Regions from separate parts of the Bacillus sp. NPDC094077 genome, predicted to be linked through region 3. Evidence: riboswitches for the same ligand, from Rfam matches in the RefSeq annotation. Region 3 holds a riboswitch; each other region holds the start of a gene.

Region 1 (3,583 bases), on a different contig from region 3:
ACCCTGGCATTGAGAAGACTACTTTACGCCCAATGGTACCGCCGATCGCTCTACTTAACATCGCACTACTTCCGATATCTTCTAAATAACTAATCATGCGGAACAACTCACCAAATCCGACAATTTCTTTATCTAATAGAGCTGATACTGCTTCAATCGTTACATCACGCTTCGTAATACCAGTACCACCATTTGTTAATACAACATCTACATCTTCCCTATGATAACCAGCTAACACTGCTTGCTGAATACTTTCTTTATCATCTTTTACAATTTCATAAGCTGTGACTATATGCCCCGCCTCTTTTAACAGTTCGTGTAATAGCTGTCCGCTCTTATCTGTCTCTTCCGTACGTGTATCAGAAATCGTTACAATCTTGCAACACACTTCTTTTGGAGCTTGTTTTTTATGTTCAGTTACACTCATTTTTTCATCTTTCCTTTCTTAAAGACTTTTCTTCATTTTATCATACATATCTTTACACAATTATGTATGAAGTCCACAGTGCATCATGATACAATATAAGTATATACACCCACAAAAAGGAAAATAAAAACATCCTTTCCTATACCCTTAGACTTCACATCATTAGCTAGCCTTTAACTTTTCTTATATTTTCCACATAGTGGAATTCAATTTTAAAAATTGCACTACCAAATAAATCGGAGGTCTACATATTATGGAACTGTATAAAAAATTAACAACAACATTCATCCTCTTATTTATAGCTTCCATCACTGTTGGTTTTTCTCTAAAAGGAGCAATTCCATACGCTACATTAGTAAGTATTATATTCGCAACGCTATTTTTACTAAGCAGTGCCTTTTGCGCGGGTAAAGCACGTCAAATGAAAGGTTGATTACATATGTTCCAGAAGAAACCGATAGTTTGTAAATCATGTGAAAAAGAAATACAAACATATGAAAAAGCATGGATTCATATGCCATTCCCAGCAAGTGGTATGACTAATATGAAAAAGTATATTGAGCTAGACGGAGAAGTGTATTGTAGCTCATGCATTCAAATCATAAGTAAAACGAAATAAAAAAAGCTTTGCGCTCACCGCGCAAAGCTTTTCTTCATATATTATAGACTAGCTTGCTCTTTTAAAGCTGCAGCTTTGTCTGTACGTTCCCATGAAAGATCTACATCAGTACGTCCGAAGTGGCCGTAAGCTGCTGTTTGTTTGTAAATTGGGCGACGTAAGTCTAGCATTTTAATAATACCAGCTGGGCGAAGATCGAAGTTGTTACGAACTAGTTCTACTAATACGTCTTCAGATACTTTACCAGTGCCGAATGTATCAACTGAAATTGATACCGGTTGCGCTACGCCAATTGCGTATGCAAGTTGTACTTCTGCTTTATCAGCAAGACCAGCTGCTACGATGTTTTTCGCAACATAACGAGCTGCATATGCTGCAGAACGGTCAACTTTTGTTGCATCTTTACCAGAGAATGCACCGCCACCGTGGCGAGCGTATCCACCGTAAGTATCAACGATGATTTTACGTCCTGTTAAACCAGCATCACCTTGTGGTCCACCAATTACGAAGCGGCCAGTTGGGTTAATGAAGAATTTTGTTTCTCCATCCATTAATTCTGCTGGTACTACAGCTTTAATTACGTGCTCTTTTAAGTCACGATCGATTTCTTCCCATGTAACATCTGGGTGATGTTGTGTAGAAATTACAATTGTATCGATACGTACTGGTTTACCATTTTCATCATACTCAACTGTAACTTGCGTTTTTCCATCCGGACGTAGGTATGATAATGTATCATCTTTACGTACTTCAGTTAAACGGCGAGCTAATTTGTGAGCAAGCGAGATTGGAAGTGGCATTAACTCTTGTGTTTCATTACATGCGAAACCAAACATTAAACCTTGGTCTCCTGCACCAATTGCCTCAATCTCAGCGTCAGTCATTTGACCTTCGCGTGCTTCTAGCGCTTGGTCAACACCCATAGCGATGTCAGCAGATTGCTCATCGATAGATGTTAAAACTGCACAAGTTTCTGCATCGAATCCGTATTTTGCGCGTGTGTAACCAATGCCTTGAATTGTTTCACGAACGATTTTCGGAATGTCTACGTAAGTAGAAGTCGTAATTTCCCCCGCTACCAATACTAAACCAGTTGTTACAGTTGTTTCACAAGCTACACGTGCATTTGCGTCTTTTGATAAGATCGCATCTAAAATTGAATCAGAAATTTGGTCACAAATTTTATCTGGATGTCCTTCAGTTACAGACTCAGATGTGAACAGATGACGTTTTTTTGTCATGTGGTAAACCTCCCTACAGTAATTGTATATATTGTACGGAACTCATCCTTAATTTGCCACAGATTGCGACATACATTTATTCTCCCACACAAGCATACAGAAAAACCTTTCCTACTTTACATAGAGGAAAGGTTTAATTTGCTACTTGCATACTGCTTTTTGCCCTTCGCTCTTATCGTTCGAGACCTGTAGCCTCGCACAGGTTTTAGCACCTATTCACTTGTGTTTACCAATACAAGTGAGGTTGCTGGGCTTCATCGGGCCTGTCCCTCCGCCAGCTCGGGATAAGAGAGTATCCGTCCCAACCTATACTAAAGAAATGATATTCATTTGTCAATTAATATTCATATTTTCCTGAAAGTTTTTCTCAATACGGATAAAATGAAATATTAATAAGGAAATAATGCATTCACACAAACAAAAAGAAATAAATAGTATACATTATTTATATAATTGTGTTATACTCTTGTTGGGGATTACGAGAAATATTTCATTAAATGAAAAGGATGGTATATAAATATGAGTACTGTGAATGTCCAAATTGGTTTACACGAATTATTGAACGGAAGCAATGCACAGATTCAACTAAGTGTTCCGCAATTAGTGGAAAAAGTATTAATGCGAAATGAAGGGAAATTAACTTCTACTGGTGCCGTTTCTGCTTCAACAGGAAAATATACAGGACGTTCTCCTAAAGATAAATTTATTGTGAAAGAAGCATCGGTTGCTGACAAAATTGCTTGGGGAGCTGTGAACCAACCGATTTCTGAAGAACATTTTAATAAATTATATACAAAAGTTTTAGAATACTTAAAAGAAAAAGAAGAGTTATTCGTCTTCAAAGGATTTGCAGGCGCTGACCGTAACTATCGCCTACCAATTCAAGTTATTAACGAATATGCATGGCACAATTTATTCGTGCATCAATTATTCATCCGTCCAACTGAAGAAGAATTAACAACTCATGAGTCAGAGTTCACGATTGTTTCTGCACCAAACTTCAAAGCAGATCCAGCTATTGACGGTACAAACTCTGAAGCATTCATTATGGTTTCATTCGAAAAACGTATCGTACTAATTGGTGGTACAGAATATGCTGGAGAAATGAAAAAATCAATCTTCTCTATTATGAACTTCTTACTACCTGAACAAGATATTCTTTCTATGCATTGCTCTGCAAACGTAGGTGAAGAAGGCGACGTAGCACTATTCTTCGGTTTATCTGGAACAGGTAAAACAACTTTATCTGCTGATCCAAACCGTAAATTAATCGGTGATGATGAGCATGGTTGGTCT
Region 2 (3,583 bases), on a different contig from region 3:
CCAGCAAATATGAAGCGTAGACGTTACATTCGTTTTTGAATACTCCATAATACGTTTAAGCTCTTCCCAATAATCTACTTCTTCAAAAGAGAGTGTCTCCACTGGCGCTCCAGTAATAATGAGTCCATCGAATTTCTCATCTTCAATATCACGAAATGTTTTATAGAAACTCGTTAAATGCTCCTGTGCTACATTGCGAGATAAATGTGATTCCATGTGAAGTAAATGAACATCTAGTTGCAACGGTGTATTTCCAATTAAACGAAGCAATTGAGCTTCTGTCTCTTGTTTTGTGGGCATTAAATTTAAAATAGCAATTTTCAAAGCACGTATATCTTGTGTTTCTGCTCGCTCCTTCGTCATTACAAAAATATTTTCTTCTTGCAGTACTTTGCGAGCTGGTAAATCTTTATCAATTATGATCGGCATGTTGTTTGCCTCCGACTAACGCTGCAGCTAAATCTGCAATAATATCAGAAACATCTTCTATACCAACCGATAAACGGATTAAATCAGATGTCACACCAGCTAAACGCTGATCTTCAGCACTTAATTGTCTATGCGTCGTACTAGCAGGATGTATAACGCAAGTTCTTGCATCAGCTACATGTGTTACGAGCGTCGCTAGTTTCACATTTGCGATAAATTCTTTTGCCGCTTCTAATCCTCCTTTAATACCAAATGTTAAAACACCACTAGCACCTTTTTTCAAATACTTTTGTGCTAAGGGGTAATTTTCATTACTATCTAATCCCGGATAATTCACCCATTCAATACGTTCATGATTAGCAAGCCACTTAGCAACTGCGAGAGCATTTTCACTATGACGCTCCATTCGTAAATGCAATGTTTCTAAGCCAATATTGCTAATATATGCATTGAATGGGCTCATACAGTTTCCATAGTCTCTTAATAACTGAACACGTGCTTTCACAATATAAGCTGCTGCTCCAAAATTTTGGATATAACTTACGCCGTGATAACTTGGATCCGGTTCGACAAGCTCAGGATATTTTCCATTCGTCCAATCAAAGTTTCCCCCGTCAATTACAACGCCGCCTAAAGAACTTGCATGACCATCGATATATTTCGTCGTTGAATGGACAATGATATTAGCTCCATGTTCAAACGCTTGGCATAAATAAGGAGTCGCTAACGTATTATCAACGATAAAAGGTACCTCTAATTCTTTTGCTGCAGCTGAAAATTCTTTAAAATTTAAAACGTTCATTGCTGGATTTCCTAACGATTCTGCATAAATGAGCTTCGTCTTATCGTTGGCAAGTGCTACAATTTCATCAGCTGTTAAATTTGGATTAAAGAACGTAACATTAATGCCAAGCTTACGCAAACTTACCCCAAATAAATTAAAAGTTCCTCCATAAACTGTTGAAGAACAAAGCAAATGATCCCCGCTACTACAAATATTTAAAACTGCTAGCATAATAGCTGCCTGCCCAGAAGCCGTTGCAACCGCTCCTACACCGCCTTCTAATTCCGCTAGCTTTTGCTCAAATGCAGCTAGAGTAGGATTTCCAATACGCGTATATATATATCCCTCTGCCTCTAAATTAAATAGTGCTGCTAAATCATCTGAAGTATCGTATTTATACGTTGTACTTTGATAAAGTGGCAAAACGCGCGGCTCACCATTCTTTGGTGTATAGCCACCTTGCACACAAATTGTTCCTTTTCCCCATGATTCTCCCATCTCTCATTCTCCTTTCTTTTATCCCGCTATTTGTGGGGATGGACAAAACCCCCACTGATTAAAGTTTCACTTTATGCAAAATAAAAAACTGCCCCTTTCCTGAAAACAAGAAAGGAGCAGTTTGAAAACACGCTCTAAGGGCTCTTTCTTATCTCTCAGGATTATTACCTGCAGGATTTGGCACAATTCCGTTATACGGCTGTTGCCAAGGTTTCATCGGGCCTGTCCCTCCACCTTTTCTTGATAAGACTATGCAATTACCGTTGATTTTATAGCAATAATTTCCTAATGTCAAATAGTTTTTCTGAATGTTCTAAATTAAAGTAAAACTTTAGTTAATGGGGTTTTGTCCATCGCCCACTGATTATTAGCCCGCAAATAGCGGGATAAATATTAATAGTTTCATACAAAATAACAAAAGAAATATATTCCATTCCCTTTCAAAAAAGACCTTTAAAAAACTCAAATTAGTCTATAGAATTAAGTAAGTTAATATCTAGATTCAAATTTTCACAAAAGCATACTAGATGTTGAATAAGCCACCCACTCAAAAAGATACTATACATATTCCATTCATTTTGCACTAGCATATTTAATCCTTTCTTACATAATGGAGGTATAACATGACAAATACAAAAGACATGCACTATATAATCGTCTTATATGGCATTCTTCTAGGGTCCATAGTAGGTGCTACAGTCTGGCTATTTTTAGTTACGATAAATATCGGAATCCACTTTATTTGGGGATACTTACCTAACGTTTTCTCTTCTCCCCCTTATTACACCCTTTGTGTAACAATAATCGGTGGTACCCTTGTTGGTTTATCACAAAAATACTTCGGTACATATCCACGCCTCATGCCAGAGGTAATGGGTGAATATAAAAAAACAGGTAGAATTGAATACCGTTTTGTCCATCAGGCTACTTTAACTGCGATTATTGTTTTAATATTTGGAGCTAGTCTCGGTCCAGAAGCCGCACTTGTTGGAATTATTGGCGGACTTTGCACATGGGTTGGTGATCGTTTTAAATTTGCTTTAAAGGGAATGAATGAACTAACAGAGGTTGGAATTGGTGCTACTTTAAGTGTCATTTTTAATGCACCATTATTCGGTTTCTTAGCTCCAAATGAAAATGAGGGTGAGCAAATTAACGAATTTTCTAAAGGAAAAAAAGCAATTGTATACTTAACTACTACTTTTGCAGGTTTTTCTGTTTATTTACTACTGAGTAAACTCGATAATCGCGGATCCTTTATTGTTGATTTTGGAGAAGGTTCACTTTCTTTCAATGAATGGATCGCATTTCTCCCGCTTGCTAGTATCGGTGCTATAGTTGGTTTCTTTTATTTCAAATTAGAATTTACATTAGAGAAGCTCATTCATCCTTTTACGGAATACAAACTTACACTTGGAATTATTGGTGGCATTTTATTAGGAATTGCGGGAACAGTTCTCCCGTATACATTATTTTCAGGGGAACACCAATTAAAAGAATTAGTAGTTGAATGGAGCCATTTATCTTTTTGGGTATTACTTCTTTCAGGCATTTTAAAATTATGCATTACTGCCGTTTGTTTAAATACAGGTTGGCGTGGCGGGCATATTTTCCCAATCATATTTTCCGGATCAAGTATTGGATACGCTATGGCTTCTATTCTCCCTATAGATCCAATAGCATCTGTGGCCATCGTAACGACAGCAATTTCAAGCTATGCGCTAAGAAAACCAATAGCTATAACATTGCTATTACTTATGTTTTTCCCGCTTAATTTACTATTACCAATGCTTGGGGCAGCAGCGATTGGTAATGCATTTCCGCTTCCTAAACGTAACGAAACTACAAATGAATAAAAATAGGCAGTGGGGG
Region 3 (3,583 bases):
AGCAGCAATCGCAGCAGTTAGCCGAGTACCATTTTCTATTTTGCCAAGTGTGCAACCGACTTCTTTTGTCATTATCGTTTCTGCAATCGTGTTTGGAAGTGAAACTGGTTTTATGATCGGTGCCACAGCTGCTATTGTATCTAACATTTTTTTAGGACAAGGTCCGTGGACCCCATGGCAAATGTTTTCGTGGGGCATGATTGGGTTTATAGCAGGCTTACTTCGCTATACATTTTTAATGAAAAAGCTATGGGGAAGACTCCTGTATGGAGTGATCGTTGGATTTTTATTTGGCTGGATTATGAACTTCTGGGGACTACTCGGTTTTATACGAGAAGCAACGTGGGAAACTGTCATTTCGTACTATGTCGCAAGTTTTTACTTCGATTTGAGCCATGCGATTTCGAATGTTATTTTCTTATTATTATTTAGTACCTCTTGGATTAAGATTCTTACAAGATTTAAAAAGAAATATGGCATATTAGATGAGCATAACGTGACATAGAAAAGCATACTCATATAAGGTAGGGTCGCGACTTACATATTCGTTTGCCTCTTTCATGCTTCTTACATATTGTAAGGAGCATTTTTTTGTCAAAAAATAGATTCAATATGCATCCATTATTATATGAAATTATTTGTATAATAGTGGGTGAGAATTATTTTCAAGAGGGAGGTGTATAGGTAATGAAGTTAGTTATTCCGAAGCAACATGGGGCATGGGCTATGCTTGTTATACCATTTCTATTAAGTATTGTACTTGGGAAACCTACTTTATATCATATTCCATTGTTTTTAGCTTGGTTTTTTATTTATTTAGCTACGTATCCATGTCTCATGTACATAAAGCAAAGACGAAAAAAAGAGTTTTTACACGCTGCAATTGTTTATTTTATTATTGCGTTCGTATTTGGGATGATTTCTTTATTATATGAATGGCGAATTCTTTTATTCGTAGTAATCATGATTCCATTGTTTATTGTAAATATATATTACGCTCGTCAAAAAAATGAAAGAGCATTACTAAATGACATTTGTGCAATCATTGTTTTTTGTATAGGTGGTTTAATTAGTTATTATTTTTCAATGAAACTTATAGATAAAACAGCATTATTTATTGCGCTTATTTCATTTTTATATTTTTTAGGAAGCACGTTTTATGTGAAAACGATGATTCGTGAGAAAAATAATCCGAAGTATCGTCTTATATCTTGGGGTTATCATATCGTGTTGACGATAATCGTATTTGCTATCAATCCGTGGTGTTCTCTTATCTTCATACCAAGTGTCATTCGAGCAATTATGTTGTATGGCAAAAAAATTTCTATCATAAAAGTAGGGATTTTAGAAATTGCTAATTCTGTATATTTTTTAATCATAACGGCAATAATAATGAAGTATGCCATTTGAAAAAACTTCCCATCAATTGATGGGAAGTTTTTAATCTTGTTCTAAAATGTGAACCGTGTAATCACAACGTTGCAATGCTTGTTCAATAGCATAAAGTGATTGTTCAATACGAGCGCGATTAAAATCTTTTTCAACTGTCTGTAGTGCTTCTTCTAAACAATGTTTTGCTTCTTGTAATGATTGAAAAGAATCTTGTACATATCCGCGAGCGTTTTGATGCATTTCATAATCCTCCTTGAATGTTCATATATGTATAGTATGAACATTGAAGAAAAAAATATAATTTGTTATATTTGTTTGACAATTAAAGTGAAATTACGTATAGTAAGTTTTAAGTGAATATTTTCTTATCCAGAGAGGTGGAGGGACTGGCCCGATGAAACCCAGCAACCGCGATGCAGGTGCTAATTCCAGCAGAACATATTTGTTCTGGGAGATAAGACGAAGATATATACGTAACTTCTTCTTATCGGAGAGGTTTTTTTGTTGCAAAAAAACCGATTACGAAAATTTATATTAAGAAGAAAGGGGTTGCGGATTACTGTGACACTCGAAAAATACGTAAAACTGCGCAGTACAGTTTATGAATATATGATAGAACAAGATAAGCCAATATCATTGTTAGATATTCAAGAACATATCGTTTCGCATCATGAAGGAAAATTCACGAAAAAAATGTTACATCAATTTTATTTATCGAGGCTATTAGACGAACTGAAACTGGATGGGAAAATTACTTTAGCTGATGATGAATATCTCTTTGCGGAAAAAGGGGTATATTATAAGGCGAGAAAAGGGAGCTAAGCTCTCTTTTTTTTGAAGTATGTAGTGTAAAAGACTGCTAAAGCAGCCTGATACAAGGGAATGGTGTTGAGTGTGTAGTGTCAAAAGTTGAATGTGCCTGAAAGAGGCACTTCCTATCGGCTACAAACGAAAAGAGACACCTTCGCCGAATAGGTGTCAGTTGTTTTGTCACGTAGGCTCGCTACTTGACAGTTAATAGAATAACATGCAGGGTTTTGGAAGTCAAAAGGGAATTAAAGGAAGAGGTGTTGTTATGTACGCTTACTTATTAAAAGATATAACGAAATGGATTCCGAAGTACATTATTGACAGAGGATATGAATATTATGAAGATGGACATGTAGAAGATGTTGAAATACACGACAATAAAGTGTTTGCTTTCGTTACTGGGAATGCTGGGAACTATGAAGTAATTATTGATCTCGAGGATTTTACAGAAAGTAGCTGCGAGTGTCCTTATGAGAACTTTTGTAAGCATATGGCGGCGGTTGTTTATGATATTCAAAGTGCAGGTGAGAGTACGGTTAAAGAGAAACTGAAAGGTTTAGAAAAAGAAGAGTTACTAACAGTATTAAATCGGTTGTTACAAAGTTCAAAAAATGTGCAAATTGTAGAGAAGATGTTAAAGAAGGGGAAACTGTAATTATAGAGGGGGTGCTTTGTAGTGAACGTACTAATTATATACGCTCATCCTAATCCTTCAAGCTTTAACGGGGCAATTTTAGAGCATGTGCAAAAAGGATTACAAGAAACAAATCATTCTGTTACGGTACTTGATTTATACAAGGAACAATTTGATCCGGTACTTGTATTTAATGAAGAGAAGAGAAGGCGTGATTTAGTAAATGAGGAAGAGACAGTGCGATATAGAAAATTAGTGGAAGAAGCGGATACTCTTCTCTTTATATATCCGATATGGTGGTGGGGGATGCCTGCTATTTTAAAAGGATTTATTGACCGTATTTTTGTAGCTGGATTTGCTTATAAATATGAAGGAGCTTTACCGAAAGGATTATTGAACGGAAAGAAAGCGTGGGTTATTAATACGTTAGATTCGCCTTTATGGTACGTCGCATTATTATATCGATCAGCGGATTGGATTGTGATGAAGAGAGGCGTTTTACGTTTTTGCGGCATTCGCGATATAAAACGGTCAGTTTTTCAATCTGTGAAAACGAGTAAAGTAACGAAGCGAGAAAAGTGGCTTTTACAAATAGAAGAAAAGGCACGTACATTATGAATGAATTTGATCGTATTATAAAGTGTTGTCAGTATGATGACGAACTTTTTCGGACGTATATTACGTGTTTACTTCAATTGAAGAAATGTAGCGAAATGTTTCAACAAGTTCAAATACAATTAAGAGATG
Region 4 (3,583 bases), on a different contig from region 3:
AAGTTTTGGATTTGTTGTTAATACAAATGCAATTGTTAATCTCTTTTTTTGTCCGTAGCTTAATGCTTGAATTGGCCAATTTCGAAATGGATATAAACCACAAATTTTTAAAGTTTCTTCTGCTCTATTCTTAATTTCTTCCATAGAAAACTTTTTTAATTTTAATGTAAATGAAACTTCTTCTAAAACGGTAGGTTGTGTAATCATATGATTTGGATTTTGCATCACATAAGATATAAGCTCCCCACGTTTACCTATAGACCAAGAATTGATATTTACTCCACCTAATATAATCTCCGCATTTTTTGTTTTATTTATGCCAATAAGACTATGAGCTAAAGTTGATTTCCCAGCTCCGTTGTGGCCTAAAAGTGCTACAATTTCCCCTTCACGTATCGAAAGATTTACATTTTTTAATACTTTTTGTTTATTAGGATATGAAAATGATAAATTCTCCACTTTAAGTAATTCCTTGTTTTTAGTAGTACCTTTTAATACAACTTGCTTTTTCAGCCAATCTTTAATAACGTTACATACTCTTTCTTTTTTTAGATTTTCAAGTGGATATATTACATCATTATTACTATCAAAATTTAATCGTTTTAGTGCTTCTATGTAAATAGGCTCTCTTAAGCCAATACGCGGTAATATACGAGATGCTAAAATCTCTTCTGGTGTCCCTATCCTAGCAATTACGCCATCATCAATTAAAATGATTTTATCTAATTTCAGCTTTAAAATTTCTTCTATACGATGTTCAATAATTACAATTGTTTTATTATATTGTTCATGTACATCTTTAATGAGTTCTATCGTATGTAAGCTACTTGCTGGATCTAAGTTTGCTAACGGTTCATCAAACAATAATATATCGGCTTTTGTTGTTAACAGTCCTGCTAAAGAGACCGTTTGCTTCTGACCTCCTGATAATTCATGTGGACTTTGTTTATGAAAAGTATTCATATTTACCTTTGTTAATGAGTCTGATACAATCTTTTTCATATCATCTTGATTAACACATTCGTTTTCTAAATAAAATGCTACATCTTCCTCTACTGTCAGACCAATAAATTGAGCGTCTTGATCTTGCAAAATTGTTCCTACATGTTTACTCTGCTCAAAAATACTGCCTTTCCTTGGATCTTTTCCTGCAATTAAAAATTTGCCAGTACTAATCCCTTCATAAGAAAATGGGATTAGCCCATTGATACAATGAGCCAATGTCGACTTTCCTGAACCGCTTCGCCCAGCAATTAGTACTTTTTCCCCAGGATATATATGAAAGGTAATGTCTTTTAAAGTAGGCTGCGCAGCATGCCTGTATTGAAAGGTGAATTGTTCAAAAGAAATAATTGGATGCATATTAATATCCCTACTTTTCAATTTTTAAATGTGTATGTTTCTTATTTGATTTAGCTAGGCCGATTGTAATCGGTAATCCAAGAACTAAAAATACAATAATATCAGCAATTATTGCACCTAGTATTTGTATAACAATTTTGTCAAATGGTTCTCCCATCACAATAATATCGAATGCCCCAGCAAATAAAATAGCAATAACAATTCCAACTAACCCCGCAACTGCAAAATATGAAATATCACGCTTATTATACGTCCCGTTTTTCACACTAAAGCCCACCCTTTTTTGAATGATCCCCATCGTAAAACCGATAATACCTGAACTAATAACCCATCCCCACCAAATACCCCATCCAGCAATCGTATCTGTTACGGTATGACCGATAAGACCTATTAACAGTCCTGCCAATGGACCAAATAACGCTCCAAAAACAGTTAATATAGCTAATGCAGGTTTAATAAATGTATTTGGTGCAATAGAAAATCCCCAAAGTCCTAATATCCCGTATAAGGCTGCTCCAATTCCAATTGCTACTACTAACTTTGTTGATAATTTGTTCATGACAATTCCCCTCTCATATTAGTAAACTTTTATTACTCTATATTTATTAAAAAAATGAATTATGCATCGACACTCCCTTTCTATACAACAAAAAATGACCTCTTACATAAGAGGTCATTTTCTTTCACGTTCAAGAATCCTCTTATCTTTCAAAAAACACATCGTGTCCTCTGCGGAATTAGCACCTTCCTATGAAATTACATAGGGGTTGCTGAGGTTTCTTAGGGCCGTTCCCTCCACCTCTCTGGATAAGTATTAATTTGTAATTTGTATTATGGCACTATGAAGAGAAAAATTCAACACTTTTCTAACTATTTTTATTTTTCATTAAATAGTTCATTTAAATCATTGTATTCTTATCGGAATTATGAAATAATAAGTTCAAAATTGTTTCGGGAGGAATGCATAATGAAAGTAATTGGTTTAATTGGCGGATTGAGTTGGGAATCTACAACGTTATACTATAAACATATTAATACACTTACACTCTCTCAATACGATCAAAATGCGAAGCTAGTTTTATATAGCATGGACTTTGGTGAAGTAACTACTTTATTACAAAATCATCAATATGAAGAAGTGAAAAATGAATTAATCACAGTTGCAAAAAAAGTGGAAAAGTCTGGGGCTGAATGTTTATTAATGTGTTCAAATACGGTACATTTATTTGCTGAAGAAGTAGAACAGGCAATATCAATACCACTCCTTCACATTGGTGATGTAAGTGCTAAAAAAATAGTAGAACATAATATAAAACGTATTGGACTTTTAGGAACGAAACAAACGATGGAACAAGATTTCTACAAAAAAAGACTAGCAAATTATAACATTGAGACAATTATTCCAAATGACGAGGAAAGAATTTTTATTCATCATGTTATTTTAAATGAATTAAGTAAAGGGATTATTTCAAAAACGGCAAAAGAAAAGCTATTACAAATTACAAATTCATTAATTCAAAACGGTGCGGAAGGTATATTACTTGGCTGCACTGAAATCCCTTTACTCATTTCTCAAAACGATCTAACTGTTCCTGTTTTTGATACTGCTTTTTTACATGCAAATACTGCTGTACAATTTGCTGGATAATAATATAAAAGCATAAAGGTGGAGCCTCTATGCTTTTATATTGTCCAAACTATTTATTTAAAAGAGAATCAATAACTGCAATGGCCCTTTTTGAACCACCACACTCTAAAAAACTATCATTAAGTTTTCGTATGCCATGTTCGTACTTTTCATTTGAAAGAACATCTGTTATCGCCTCTTTTAAAGTTTGCACATTAACATGCTCTTTTAATAATCTATGTGCTGCTTCAAGCTCAGTTAGTCTTTGCGCGATCATAGGCTGATCTTTATCATGCGGTATTATCACAAATGGGACATTAAAATGAATTGCATCGTGGACGCTATTCATGCCGCCATGTGTAATAAAAACATCTGCTTCACTTAATATTTCTGATTGAGGTACGTATGGAGCAATTATAAAATTATCTGGCGCTTGCTTAATTTTAGAAATATCATTTCTATCACCAATTGCCAATACGACTACCCCTTCAAAATCTGAGAAAGCATCAATACAAGTATTAAAGAATGGTTCGAGTCCTTCAAGAAGAGTTCCCATTGAAATATAAATAACTTTCTTACCTATAAGCAATTCAA

What was found. Region 3 has a riboswitch for S-adenosylmethionine ahead of ACQKNR_RS16565 (hypothetical protein). Riboswitches for the same ligand answer to the same signal wherever they lie in the genome.
Region 1: another riboswitch for S-adenosylmethionine. It lies ahead of metK (methionine adenosyltransferase); the one in region 3 lies ahead of ACQKNR_RS16565 (hypothetical protein).
Region 2: another riboswitch for S-adenosylmethionine. It lies ahead of ACQKNR_RS24965 (bifunctional O-acetylhomoserine aminocarboxypropyltransferase/cysteine synthase); the one in region 3 lies ahead of ACQKNR_RS16565 (hypothetical protein).
Region 4: another riboswitch for S-adenosylmethionine. It lies ahead of ACQKNR_RS07060 (ECF-type riboflavin transporter substrate-binding protein); the one in region 3 lies ahead of ACQKNR_RS16565 (hypothetical protein).

The regions. Positions count from the first base shown of each region.
Region 1 covers NZ_JBNNUF010000005.1:94,781-98,363, reverse strand. Annotated here, with positions in the region: gene ACQKNR_RS14620 (MogA/MoaB family molybdenum cofactor biosynthesis protein) at 1-427, opposite strand, end outside; gene ACQKNR_RS14615 (hypothetical protein) at 681-860, shown strand; gene ACQKNR_RS14610 (hypothetical protein) at 867-1,046, shown strand; gene metK (methionine adenosyltransferase) at 1,088-2,287, opposite strand; SAM riboswitch class I at 2,457-2,578, opposite strand; gene pckA (phosphoenolpyruvate carboxykinase (ATP)) at 2,807-3,583, shown strand, end outside.
Region 2 covers NZ_JBNNUF010000016.1:27,316-30,898, reverse strand. Annotated here, with positions in the region: gene metA (homoserine O-acetyltransferase MetA) at 1-429, opposite strand, end outside; gene ACQKNR_RS24965 (bifunctional O-acetylhomoserine aminocarboxypropyltransferase/cysteine synthase) at 413-1,711, opposite strand; SAM riboswitch class I at 1,857-1,961, opposite strand; gene ACQKNR_RS24960 (chloride channel protein) at 2,335-3,567, shown strand.
Region 3 covers NZ_JBNNUF010000006.1:92,135-95,717, reverse strand. Annotated here, with positions in the region: gene ACQKNR_RS16580 (ECF transporter S component) at 1-505, shown strand, start outside; gene ACQKNR_RS16575 (YwiC-like family protein) at 688-1,410, shown strand; gene ACQKNR_RS16570 (hypothetical protein) at 1,441-1,632, opposite strand; SAM riboswitch class I at 1,755-1,853, shown strand; gene ACQKNR_RS16565 (hypothetical protein) at 1,894-2,214, shown strand; gene ACQKNR_RS16560 (SWIM zinc finger family protein) at 2,420-2,857, shown strand; gene ACQKNR_RS16555 (NAD(P)H-dependent oxidoreductase) at 2,879-3,454, shown strand; gene ACQKNR_RS16550 (group-specific protein) at 3,451-3,583, shown strand, end outside.
Region 4 covers NZ_JBNNUF010000002.1:419,596-423,178, reverse strand. Annotated here, with positions in the region: gene ACQKNR_RS07065 (ABC transporter ATP-binding protein) at 1-1,362, opposite strand, end outside; gene ACQKNR_RS07060 (ECF-type riboflavin transporter substrate-binding protein) at 1,373-1,921, opposite strand; SAM riboswitch class I at 2,061-2,176, opposite strand; gene ACQKNR_RS07055 (aspartate/glutamate racemase family protein) at 2,330-3,010, shown strand; gene ACQKNR_RS07050 (macrolide family glycosyltransferase) at 3,060-3,583, opposite strand, start outside.